2 linked regions of the Candidatus Thiodictyon syntrophicum genome follow. Each later gene encodes a partner of the first gene's protein in a complex. Links are inferred from orthologs where the notes say so. Each region holds a gene or a part of one and is shown on either strand. Other genes may lie near its edges.

Region 1 (6,449 bases):
CAGGTCTTCAAGCTGGTTCAACCCCGAAAACAGGCTGACCTTGCTGAATTTGGTCACCCCGGTCATGAAGACGAACTGGATATGGGCATCCTGTGTCTTCATGGTCGAGTAAAGATTCTTCAGCCCCTCGCGCAACACCGCGATACGCTCCGGATGCTCGATGCTGTCGAGGATCGGCTTGTCGTACTCGTCGACCAGGATCACCACGCGCCGGCCGCCGGCCTCATGGGCGCGGATGATCAACTCGGCAAAGCGGCCGGCGATGCTGGTGGACTCGCAGTGGATGCCCAGACGACGCTGATTGAAGCCCAGCAACTCGTGGATCGTCTCATCCAGACCCTCGGGGCTCTGCACCACCCCCCCGGCAAAATCGAGCCGGATCACCGGATGGCGGCGCGACCAGTCCCAGTGGGGGTGGATGTCGAGCCCCCGAAACAGGGCCTCGCTGCCCTCGAACAGTTCCTTGAGCGTATCCAGAAACAGGCTCTTGCCGAAGCGGCGCGGGCGCGACAGAAAGTAGTATTTGCCCCCGTTCGCCAGGGCCAGGGCGTGCGCCGTCTTGTCGACATAGGTGTAACCCTCGGTGATGATCTCGCTGAAGGTCTGGATGCCGATCGGGAGTTTTTTGAGGGGCGGATTCATGGTATCTGTAGCGAAAGCGGGCGCAGGATGGTTCCGAGTCTAGACCCAGCCGCTGGCTATCGCCAGCCACCCGATCCGCAGCTTCCGGTAGGATACCGCTTGCCGTCACCACATCGAGCGCCAGGACCATGAGCACCGCAACCCCGCGCTGGGTCATGCACCTGGACATGGACGCCTTCTACGCCGCGGTCGAGCAGCGCGACGACCCGACCCTGCGGGGACGCCCGGTCGTGGTCGGCGCCCAGCCCGGCGGGCGCGGGGTGGTGGCCACCTGCTCCTACGAGGCCCGGCGCTTCGGCATCCACTCGGCCATGCCCATCAACGAGGCCCACCGGCGCTGTCCGGACGCGGTCTACCTGCGTCCGCGCATGGCGCATTACCTGGAGGTCGCCCGCCAGATCCGCGCGGTCATGGCCGCCTGTGCCCCGGTGGTGGAGGCGATCTCCATCGACGAGGCCTTTCTCGACGTGAGCGGGCTCGGGCACCTGGTCGGCCCGCCGGAGACCATCGGTCGGCGGATCAAGGAAGCGATCCGCGCCGCGGTCGGCCTGACCGCCTCGGTCGGGATCGGCCCGAATCGGCTGGTGGCCAAGATCGCCTCGGACTTCGGCAAGCCGGACGGGTTGATCGTGGTGCCCCCGGAGCGGGTGCTGGACTTCCTGGGCGGGCAGCCGGTCGGCGCCCTGCGCGGGGTCGGCCGCCGGACCCTGCCCCTGCTCACGCGGCTCGGACTGCGCACCGTCGCCGACCTGCGCGGGTTGTCGCTCACCCGGTTGCAGGCCGAGTTGGGGCCCCGCGCCGCCACCAGCCTTTATCAGCAGGCGCGGGGCATCGCCTCCGATCGGGTCGGGGAGTGCGCCGCCCGCAAGTCGCTCTCCAAGGAAACCACCTTCGGGGTGGACGTCGCCGATCCCCAGGTGTTGCGCGACACCCTGCGCGACCTGGCGGCCGAGGTCGCCGCCGCGGCCCGGCAGGAGGGGATCGCGGGGCGCACCGTGACGCTGAAGATCCGCTTCTGCGGCTTCGAGACCCATACCCGACAGCGGCGGCTGCCGCGGCGCAGCGACGACGCCCGCACCCTGTTCACCGCCGCCTGGTCGCTGTACGAGGCTGGCCGCTGGGAGGGCAAGCCCGTGCGCCTGATCGGGCTGGGGATCGCCGATCTGGGGACCCCGGAGCCGGTCCAGCCGGACCTGTTCGACAGCGCGGCCGAGCGCCCCGCGGACAGCGACCGGGAGCGGCGTCTCACGGTCGCGGTCGAGCGTATCCACGCGCGCTTCGGCGCCGGTGCCTTGCGCCGTGGGATGTCCGCAACGGACCAGATGGACCCGACCCGATGTCTGCATCAGACACCGGAGGGTCCGCAATAGCCTTGACCAAAGCCGACCGTGTGGGGGCCAGGGCGGAGGCATGAACTGGCCGGAGTCGCGGTGTCCGACCCGCGTCCGGTTCGGCCTCGTCAATATCCGATCGTTATGGTAGGAAATAACGATTTCAGCTCTACTCCGGCGCAACCTATAGTTCAAACCGTAGGCAGGCGACAAGGAGTCGGAGTGCTGATCCTCACGGATCGACCCCCGCAACCCCTGGTCCAGCTTGCTACACGAACCACAGACACGGCCCAGCCATCTGATTTGAGGTTACTGACATGAGTGACGCGACCCTCCGTTCCAAGACCAACACCGCCATGTGGATGGCTGTCGCCATCTGCCTCGTTCCCCTCGTGCCCTATGCCCTGGGTGGCATGGGCGGATAACCGCGGACTTCGTGGAACTGAAGAAGGCGGCGCGAGCCGCCTTTTTTTTGCGTGGGTCAGTTCAGACGAGGGCAAACAGGCGCAACATATTTTCGTCTGGCGAAAAATCAGGTGCTGCGGTGAGTTACTGCGAGATGCTGTGCGTTATGGTGGGCTACGGTGAAGTGTTGTGAGGCGCCGATAGGTAATACCCAGGCAGGCGTTCACGGCAGACGAAAAATTATAGCGCCAGCGGCCCTAAAAGGCACTGGTTCAGTTTGGTTCTTCCTTATCCTTATGTTTTTGTAGTATTTTTATAACCTGGGCTGTCGAACTCTAAGGACCTCATCCCACGAGAGTCCCTGCTGGAGAATCCCCAGAGCCACCGCAGGAACCTGTTTTGTCGTGAAGTGGCTGCGAATAAAGTTATGGACAATCCACAACATATCCAATGTTCTTTGCAAACCAGAAATGCTCTTCGCGTACGTATTCGTTCGGCGGCGATAAGCAGAATTCTTTCGCCGAAATGAAGCGTTCGATGCTTCCAAATGATTAGCATGAATATCGGCTGGCGTCACATCTTGATCGGTTTCTGGATGCTCCGGATGAGGGGTTTCGTATTTGGGACGCGAGTGCCCCGTTCTATCAGTTCCTTTCCCTTTATTCTTAAGGCGCACCTTCACACCGCGACGAAGCACTTTCGGTGGGCGGCCGCGTTTTCCGGTTCGCAATACTTCGTGGCAAATTTCAAACAGGAGATTGCCATACCGACGTTCCCCGTCGGTGACTAGAGTGACATCGCCAGTACGCAGAATGACATCTCTAAGTATTTGTATTGCATATGAAAATAGACTGCGATCCTTTTTCCCGCACTGAAGCGCCCAGATAAATCGACTTGCCCTTTCCATCAGTACGATCGTCCAGCCTTCACAATCCTCCGGGGGGACATTCCTATTCACTTTCGTATAAAGCTCATCACCTTCGATCAGTTGCTCAATAAAGGTGTGCGTCAGGGCATATATGACCAGCACATCCTTGCAATCGGCCAGGCGACGCTCCCATAGGAGCAACGTATTCTTCGCAATCGCGAAGGCCCGGCAGGCGGCGTTCAAGCCGATCCCCTCAGTGCGCGTTTTGAGCACTTGAATGATGAAGCTGGTCGGTTTCCTGAGCCTCTCGATAAGGGTGGCTTTGGTCTCGGAAAAGAGCCTATTGCAACTTTGACATCGCCACAGCAAACGCGTACCGTTATGACCGGTTTGATACGTCTTGTGATGCCGACAATTCTGTGAATTGCAATGAGGGCATGTCCATTGTCCGTTCAAGAAGTTCTCACTTATTCAAAAAGTGACGGAAACCCGCGCCGAACTAGATATATTACATATATTTCAATGTCTTGTAAACAGGAATTATACTGAACCAGTGCCTCCCTCCCTCCCTCCCTGCAAATCTATTCCCAGCCGCTGGCTGACCAGGCCCGCGTACTCCGACCATTCCGCGTCGTCGAGCCCGGCGGCCATGCCCAGCCGGCGCAGGTTCGCGCGCAAGTCGGCTTCGGCTGCGATGTGGGCCAGGGGGCCGGGCTCGCCCTTGGGGCGGGCGAGGACGTGGCCGTCGGGGGTGACGACCAGCTCGGCGAGGGCCGGGGTGGTGAACTGGCGCTCCAGGACGAAGCCGAGGATGGCGGCGAGCTGGAGGCTCATGTTGGGAAAGCGGGTGGGGGAGAGCTTGTCGGGGAGGGTGATGGTCATCAGGTCTTTCTCTCGCCGTCTAAGGCGGTCTCCAGCAGGAACAGTGCAACCGCTGCCATGGCGTTAATCGCGAACCTCGCATGAACGGGTTTGAGCGGGGTACGGTCGTCGGTTTGCCCGTGTGCCGCTCCATACTTGGTCCGCAGGGTTCCGACGGCGGCAGAGATGTTGCTGACCGCCCCGAGGATGCGCTTCATTTCCACTTCGGCGGCGACTTCCGGAGCAAGATTGAGTGCTTTCGTTGTCTCTGTGATGAGAGACTGGATAGCCTGATTCGAGGGGATCGCTTGGCCGACCTGGGCCAGAATCGCCTTGCATACGCTCTCCAGCGTGGCGCATGCGCTCGCAATCGCTTGGGCGGGATCGCTCGCCACGCTGGAAATCGCACGGTCCAAGTCGCGCCGACACGCGATCAGCCCGCCCTGGCTCAAGACCCCGTGCAACGCTTCGGCGGCGGGAGCTAGGTCGAGCTCATCGGCGGCCATCTCGCCTTCGTAAGTGAGGGAATTTATTATTGCTGATAGATATTTCAGGTGGGGACCATCACTACCCATCATTAGATGCAAATCATTATGCGGTATCAACCCCCTGTTCTTCATTGCTATTAGACACTTCGCATCGAGATCAAACTCGCGAAGATCTTCCGTCGACTTACCCGCGGCTTGGAATTCTTTCCGACCTCCGCGAATGTCCCGCAACAGCCGTTTCATCCGATCATCGAGTCCGAACGTGCTCATTGATGCGTCTCCTGCTCCTGCGACCGCTCCAAATTCAGCGCCAGCAACCGCCGCAAAATCTCCTCCTCCGCCATCCCCGCCCCGTAGTCCCCCCACCCGTAGGCCGCCGCCACGGCCGCATCAAGCGCCTGGTGAGCGTGGTCCAGCCAGGTCGGGCGGGCGTTGTAGAGGTTGGTGAGGGTGCGCTTCTTCAGGTCGGCCGCGTGCTCGGGCTTGGGGATGATCCGGTCCGGGTAGCCGTCGACGACTTCGGGCACTCGGTCCACCCAGCCCGGCGGGTTCAGCCAGGCCTCGCGCAGGGCGTTGAGCCGGTAGGCAGCCTCGGCGATGCCCAGGGCGGCGGCGCGGCGGTCGGGGGCTTCGGGCGGGAGGATGACGCCGGAGTCAAGGGCCTCGGTGGGGCCGGCGGTGTCGGCGGGGTTGAGGCCGGGGGGGAAGGGGAAGGTCTCGAAGGTGGTGGTTGGGGTGTAGCGCGGGCGATCCTCAAGGCTCGTGCCCATCCTTAAGGACCAAAGCTCGTGAAACCGCGAGTGCAGGATGCCGAAGGTCGTGTCGTCGGACCGGGCAATGACCACCAACTGCTTGTCCGGGCAGAAGGAGCAATCCAACCACTTAAAAACCCGGTACTTTGCTAAAGTTGGAGTCACGATAAAGCGATTCAGCCGAGCAATCGCGGCACGCATTCCCGGCCTAGACTCTGCATGTATCCACCACCTCTGTCGGTAGGCCTCGCGCCTATTCGAGGAGCGAAAATTCTCGACATTTTCTTTGAGATAAGCGAAGGGCATTTCATACAAAGAGGCGTTATCCAAAGGAAGGTCGGTTCCAAAATCGACAATCCAGAGATCGGAAGGTCTTTTGGTTATGTTAATGCCATTTGCCCAAGGCTGCAAAACATCGCTATTTGATCGGTCGTGAGGATTGGGAAGTCTGAGCCAGGCCCGCGCAACGTCGCCATGAATCTCGAACTTTCCGTTTTTCTGAGTACCCAGAAAAGCGACCCCGAGGTTCTCTGGAATCGCCTTACTCCGGATTATCGTCGATTCTTTCTCATCGTGTCCGGCTGTAAGATCGGCATGAATAATCATGACCTGCTGACCATTCAGCATCGCTCCCTGCCTCTCATCGGTCTCTATCAGAGAGGGCTCAAGAGCGCCGATCAAGCACACCAGGCTAACCCTTACCGCCGCTCCCTCATTTACCCAAGGCTCGTCGCTCCAGGCGTTGAAGATCCGCCCACTCTCGCAAATCCGCCCCAGCACCTTGCGGTTAGCACCTCCCCGGATGCTGTTAGTCGCGACCAGACCCGCATAGCGCGCACGCCCGACCTCAAGCTCTGCGCGTGCCTTCTCGAACCAGTAGGTGACCAAATCAGCCCCGCCCGGAACACGCCCTTGGTAAAGCGACCGCAGGCGCGTGACGTACTCCTCTCCCAGACCGCCGAGCATCTTCTTATCACCCAGAAACGGCGGATTCCCCACGATGACATCCGCCACCGGCCACTCCGGTTCCGTCCCGTCCGGGTTCACCACCGCGTCCCGCTGCTCGATGGTATTCAGCGGCTTCAGGATCGGGTTCTTCGAG
Region 2 (6,531 bases), 1.1 Mb from region 1 along the record:
GGAAACCATTGCTCTACGGGCGCTGCTGCCGGTTGAGCACACCTGGGTTCTGAAGCGGGAATTACTCGACATACCAATCCTCGGATCGGCGCTGCGCCGGTTTCGAGTTATTGCAATCGATCGTTCCGCCGGTCGCGCGGCCCTCAAACAACTGGTTACGGAAGGCCAGCACTTGCTTGGCACTGGACATTGGGTGGTCATTTTCCCGGAAGGAACGCGGGTCCCGCCCGGTGAACGGGCTTCCTACAACGTCGGCGGCGCCCTCCTCGCACAGCGCAGCGGCTACCCGATCTTGCCGATAGCCCATAACGCCGGGGTATTCTGGGGTAGGCGCAGCCTGATTAAACGGGCGGGAACTATCCAACTGGTCATAGGCGAGAGTATCAACAGCACCGGTAAGAGCGCCCAACAACTGAGCCGAGAAACGGAAAGCTGGATTGAAGGAGTCGTTGCCCGCCTACCAACACGCGCCGATTTACAGCGCAGTCCTGCGCAGTCCGACTAGCCAGATGCGCGCACTTCAGTCACTGAGCGGGATGAACAGTGCCCGCTAGACATCGAGATGCTCCACATCAAGTGCGTGGCGTTCGATAAATTCCCGTCGCGGCTCGACATTGTCACCCATTAGTGTGGTAAAAATCTGATCCGCCGCGACCGCGTCTTCTACCGTCACCTTGAGTAACCGGCGTCCCTCCGGGTTCATGGTCGTGTCCCACAACTGCTCCGGATTCATCTCACCCAGCCCCTTGTAGCGCTGCATACTATATCCGCGCTGTGCCTCTGCCAGCAGCCAGCGGATTCCATCACCAAGATCGATAATATCCTTCCTGCGTTCGCCACGTGCCATCTGGGCACCGGGCTGCAATAGGCCCTCAACCTTCTCCCCAAATTCAGCGATTCGCTGATAATCCGCGGTGAGAAAGAAGTCGAGTGGGATTTGTTTTGTTTCTGGAATCCCATGTATCAAGCGAGTTAACTTTAGGAAGCTCCCCTTTTGGGATTCCCCTTGTTCATAGGTCAGAATAAAGCGAAGCGACGAATGGGCCAAATGGGGTTCATTGAGACGTTGCGCAAGTCCGCGGCACCAGGTTGCCATGCTCTCGGAATCCTGGAGATTCAATGAGTCCAATCGCGGACTGCGGACCAATTCATGCAGAAGGCTTGGATCATAGCGAGACGAGAGGCGACGCGATATCCCCTCGAAGATCTGATACTCCCGAGCCAGTGATTCCAAAGCAGTCGCTGCCAGCGCAGGTGCATCGGCGGCAACATACAGGGCTGCCTCATCGAGGGCCGCCTGGAGCATAGCCGCGTTGAGCTCAGCATCGTCCAGTAGGTAGTCTTCCTGCTTGCCTTTCTTGAGCTTATAGAGCGGCGGCTGGGCGATAAAGATATGCCCACGATCGACCAGTTCCGGCATCTGGCGGTAAAAAAAAGTCAGTAAGAGCGTGCGGATGTGCGCCCCATCGACGTCGGCATCGGTCATAATGATGATGCGATGGTAGCGTAAGTTCTCCGGATTATACTCATCGCGTCCAATGCCGCAGCCAAGCGCGGTGATCAAGGTCCCGACTTCCGCTGAAGAAAGCATCTTATCGAACCGCGCCTTCTCGACGTTGAGTATCTTCCCCTTCAATGGCAGGATAGCCTGAAAACTGCGGTCACGCCCTTGCTTCGCCGATCCACCTGCTGAATCCCCCTCTACGAGGTAAAGTTCAGATTTTGAAGGGTCCTTTTCTTGGCAATCGGCAAGTTTTCCCGGTAGGCCGGCGATATCCAAGACACCCTTGCGGCGCGTCATTTCCCGAGCTTTCCTTGCGGCCTCTCGTGCGCGCGCCGCGTCAAGCATCTTTGCAGCGATAATCTTGGCCTGGGCCGGCTGCTCCTCCAGAAAGGCGTTGAAGTGGTCTACCACCAGCGATTCGACGGAAGCCTTAACCTCCGAAGAGACGAGCTTTTCCTTCGTTTGCGACGAGAATTTCGGATCATGGAGTTTGACCGACAGGACGGCCGTCAGACCCTCCCTGGCATCATCGCCGATTGCCTTAATCTTTTGTGTCTTCTCCAGTCCTTCCCGCTCGATATAACCGTTGAGCGTTCTCGTTAACCCGGCGCGAAAGCCAGCCAGATGGGTTCCGCCATCGCGCTGAGGGATATTGTTGGTGAAGCAGAATATCGTTTCCTGGAATCCCTCATTCCATTGGAGAGCCAATTCCAATGCGATACCCGCGCGTTCAGCGGAGAAATAGATGACACTCGGGTGGATCGGGGTCTTATTCCGGTTCAAGTAATCAACAAATGCACGAATACCACCCTGGTAGTCGAAAATGTCCTGGCGGCCACTCACCTCTTCAGAAAGTACAATCCGCACGCCGGAGTTCAAGAACGAAAGCTCACGGAGGCGCTTGACGAGAATATCGTAGTGGAAATCGAGATTAGAGAAGATCTCGGGTGATGGATAGAATCGGACATAGGTGCCCGTCTCGGAGGCGTCGCCGATTTCACGAAGGGGATAAAGAGGTTCCCCCATCGCATATTCCTGGTCATAGCGCTTGCCGCCTCTTGCGATGCGCAGGATCAAGCGCTGCGAAAGCGCATTCACCACTGACACCCCGACTCCATGTAGGCCCCCAGAGACTTTATAGGAATTGTCGTCGAATTTACCGCCGGCATGCAGCACGGTCAGGATAACTTCCGCCGCGGAGCGGTTTTCCTCCGCGTGAATATCTACCGGAATGCCGCGGCCGTTATCGCTGACGCTAACAGACCCATCACGATGCAAGGTGACAGTTATCTCAGTGCAATAGCCCGCGAGTGCTTCGTCGATGGAATTATCGACCACCTCAAAAACCATGTGATGGAGTCCGGTCCCATCGTCGGTGTCGCCGATATACATACCTGGGCGCTTGCGAACTGCATCCAGGCCCCTCAGAACCTTAATATTTGTTGAATCGTATGTCATTGCAGTGTCTGGTCTCGCAAGATAGTTGGCCTGGGACAACCAAGCGGTCGAGCCTAACGGGACTCAGAAAGGTTGTTCGCACCGTCCTGGACGCCGGCCGATGCGCAATTATACCCGATCGCAAGAATCTGTTTTGCCACGTATCGGCACACGCTACACAGAGGTTGGCTGGACCGATCGTCATGATAGGTCAACGACCGTCCCCCGTTCCACGTGGAACAACCGAGTGTCGGACGGGAGACCTAGCACCTCAAGACCGTCCGTATCTCCCACGCGCGTGTAAATGCATTGTCCGCCGGTAGAACGAAAGAGGCTACAGAGGATTCCCCACGAGCGACTATCCAGATCTGCCCAAAGGTCGTCCAGCAACCAGACCGAACCATAGCCCAGTCTAGACATCTGAACTCGCTCAAACGCTAGCTGCAAGAGGCACACCACGATCTTTGTCTGTCCCCGGGACATCGGAAGTTCACCATCCCGGTTCCGCAGCGAAAAGTCTGCTCGATGCGGGCCGACCCGTGTATGACCCGATATCTGTTCCCCGCCGGAATCTGCAGCGACCGCATCAGCGAGATGCACCCCATCCGGCCACCCAGACCGAAAGGTCAAAGTTATCCCCTTAAGAAAGGGAAAACCTTCCGCGAGAACCAAGAAAGCCTCACGCAGATCGCTGAAAAGTCCTTTCCTCGCTTGATCGAGATCAACCCCCAAGCGAACAAACTCATGGTCCCACAGCGGGCGACCGCGAGCCCCAGAGCGCAGCCAGGCGTTTCGCTGCTCCAGCACCCGCTTGAACGCCCTCAGCACCTCAGATCCACGCTGTTCCACGTGGAACAAATTGAGATCGAGGAAGCACCGTCTAACCGCTGGCTCACCTTCAAAAAGCCGCCCGGAACCCTCCCCAATCAGCCGCACGACGAACCACCTGGCAAATTCAGCACCATCACCTACCATGACGCCCTTCACGTATCGCGCTCTCACAGTCCTCTTGCGGAGATACGCCAACTGCCAAACCGCGTCCTCACCCCCTTCCCGGATATCCCCCACCACCCTCGTCACTTCCTTGCCCAAGGACGTCAGGTCACCACTCCTTCTCCCTCTAAAACTTTTGCCCCGCGCCAACAAATACACCGCTTCCAACACCGATGTCTTCCCAGACCCGTTGGCCCCAACGAAAAGCGAGCAGGGACCCCTGATATCCACCTCAGTGTGCTCAATATTCCTGAGCCCGTCGATCCTCAGCAGTTCCACGCTCGCGCTAACCATCGTCCCATCTGCCCCTAAAGCCTCATCGGCATCACGACATAAGTCTCACCCACCGCACCCAGCCCCCGCCAGAGAGAACTGCTGCTTCCATCGTCGAAATGAACCTCCACTTGACCGGTGTCAACCGCCGCAAGGAGATCCGCCAAATAGGCGACGTTGAAGCCGATCACGGTCGACTCACCGCCATAATCCAACTCCATCTCCTCCACCGCCTCTTCCTGCTCAGGATTATGCGCCACAAGCCTCAACACCCCCGCTTCAAAGGAGACGCGCAAGCCGCGATATTTCTCATTTGAAAGAATCGCCGTCCGCGAGAGCGCCTTCTTCAGCAACTCCCGATCCGCGATCGCCACCTTCGACAGTCCGGCCGGAATCACCCTGCCGTACTCTGGATACCGACCATCAACGAGCTTCGACGAGCACACCGTATCTCCCAGAACGAATCGTATCAACCGCTCCCCAATCTCAATCCGAACCGAATTTGACCCAAAGCTCAGCTGTCTCCTGAGCTCATTCACCGTCTTGAATGGGATGATCACGGCCCGACTCTCGGGCACGTCAAGCGCACAGGCATGGGCATAGGACGCGAGTCGGTGCCCGTCCGTCGCCACTGCGCGCAGGCCTGATTCATCGAGTTCAAGCAACAAGCCGTTCAGATAATACCGAACGTCCTGCTGCGCCATCGCAAACGCCGTCTTCTCGAAAATTCGCTTCAGAATCCCTTCTTCAATCTCCATCACCAGTTCAGGCGACACCGCCTCCATCAACGGAAAATCCTGCGCCGGCAGCGTTCCCAAGACGTATCTCCCGCGTCCCGCCGTCAATACACAGCGATCGCCGGCAATCTTCAGGCGCACTTCCGAACCTTCCGCGAGGGAACGGACAATATCCCCCAGTTTGCGCGCAGGCACGGTCCCCTCCCCCTCCTCAATCACATCCGCCAAGCAACGGGAGCGGATCTCGATCTCCATATCCGTTCCAACGATTATCAACCCACCGTCCTGTGCCCGTAACAGCAGGTTGCCCAAGATCGGCAGCGTTTGGCGTCGCTCGACCACCGCTACCACCCGACTCAACACCGGCAGGAGTTGCTCCCGCCCGATCTTCACATCCATACCGCTGCCCCTCTTAAAAAGTAGAAAATAAAATATAGTCTGTAGTTATAAGGCCTGTGGAAATGTGTGCTACACACTTTTCTCCATAGGTTTCATTGCACTGCAATCACGCCTGAGCACTCTGAGGCGCTGATCAACCTGTGGACAACTGCCCCGCAGAACCCGCTCCGGATACCATACCCAGGTTATCCACAGTTAGGACGACAGGCTTCTCAACAAATTCTTGAAATCCTCCTCAACCGCAGGATCACTATCCCGAAGCTCCCGGATTTTCCGCGTTGCATGGAGCACTGTAGTATGATCCCGCCCGCCGAAGGCACTGCCGATTTCAGGCAGGCTGTGTTTCGTCAGTTCCTTGGCCAAGGCCATCGCAATCTGCCGCGGCCTGGCGATTGAACGACTGCGTTTGGCCGACAGGAGGTCCGTGCTGCGAACCTTGAAATATTCACAAACCGTCTTCTGTATACTGGCGATCGTCACCCGTTTGTCTTGTGCCGCCAACATATCCCGTAGCGTCTCCTTGGCGAACTCCACCGTGATTGCCCGGCCGGTAAACTGGGAATTTGCCACGAGGCGCCGCAGCGCTCCTTCCAATTCTCTGATATTGGAACGGATGCGTCGGCCAACGAAAAAACCCACATCCTCCGGGAGCACAATGCCGAACTGGCTTGCTTTACTCTGAAGGATCGCGACGCTTGTTTCCAGGTCGGGAGGCTCGATCGAGACCGTCAGCCCCCACCCGAATCGCGACTTCAGACGTTCTTCGAGGCCGACAACCTCCCGAGGAAAGCGATCACTCGAGAGGACGATTTGTTGCCGGGACTCAAAGAGCGCATTAAAAGTATGAAAGAACTCCTCCTGCGAACGTTCCTTACCGGCGAAAAACTGCACGTCGTCGATCAGTAAGGCGTTCAGGGAACGGTAGGTCTTCTTGAACTCATCGATCCGGTTGTGCTGTAAGGCGCGAATCATCTCCGCCACGAACCGCTCCGAGTGCAGATAGGTCACTTTCGCATTCGGGTTGCTCTCCAGCAGCATGTTGCCGACTGCGTGCATCAAGTGCGTCTTGCCCAGTCCAACACCGCCGTAGATAAACAATGGATTGTAGGCAATACCGGGATTTTGGCTGATCTGAATCGACGCCGCCCGTGCCAGTTGATTTGACTTGCCCTCCACGAAACTGGCAAA

Evidence for each region.
Region 2: the proteins of dinB (region 1) and dnaN are in contact, whole or in part, in a solved structure (PDB 1OK7), measured with the Escherichia coli proteins. The link is inferred for Candidatus Thiodictyon syntrophicum from one-to-one orthologs.

The regions. Positions count from the first base shown.
Region 1 is NZ_CP020370.1:1,069,910-1,076,358, forward strand. What follows is about bases 1-2,891. They hold dinB (DNA polymerase IV), read left to right. Parts: upstream 1-770; coding sequence 771-2,012; downstream 2,013-2,891. Other genes in these bases: THSYN_RS04710 (ATP-binding protein), read right to left, coding at 1-642; THSYN_RS04720 (IS1 family transposase), read right to left, coding at 2,692-2,891. In the rest of the region: more of THSYN_RS04720, read right to left, coding at 2,892-3,702; THSYN_RS04725 (hypothetical protein), read right to left, coding at 3,787-4,128; THSYN_RS04730 (abortive infection family protein), read right to left, coding at 4,128-4,865; THSYN_RS04735 (class I SAM-dependent DNA methyltransferase), read right to left, coding at 4,862-6,449. UniProt on the Escherichia coli protein: Poorly processive, error-prone DNA polymerase involved in translesion repair and untargeted mutagenesis. Copies undamaged DNA at stalled replication forks, which arise in vivo from mismatched or misaligned primer ends.
Region 2 is NZ_CP020370.1:343-6,873, reverse strand. What follows is about bases 3,294-6,266. They hold dnaN (DNA polymerase III subunit beta), read right to left. Parts: upstream 5,344-6,266; coding sequence 4,243-5,343; downstream 3,294-4,242. Other genes in these bases: dnaA (chromosomal replication initiator protein DnaA), read right to left, coding at 5,539-6,266; recF (DNA replication/repair protein RecF), read right to left, coding at 3,294-4,228. Outside these bases: THSYN_RS00025 (lysophospholipid acyltransferase family protein), read left to right, coding at 1-505; gyrB (DNA topoisomerase (ATP-hydrolyzing) subunit B), read right to left, coding at 551-2,962; more of recF, read right to left, coding at 3,143-3,293; more of dnaA, read right to left, coding at 6,267-6,531. UniProt on the Escherichia coli protein: Confers DNA tethering and processivity to DNA polymerases and other proteins. Acts as a clamp, forming a ring around DNA (a reaction catalyzed by the clamp-loading complex) which diffuses in an ATP-independent manner freely and bidirectionally along dsDNA.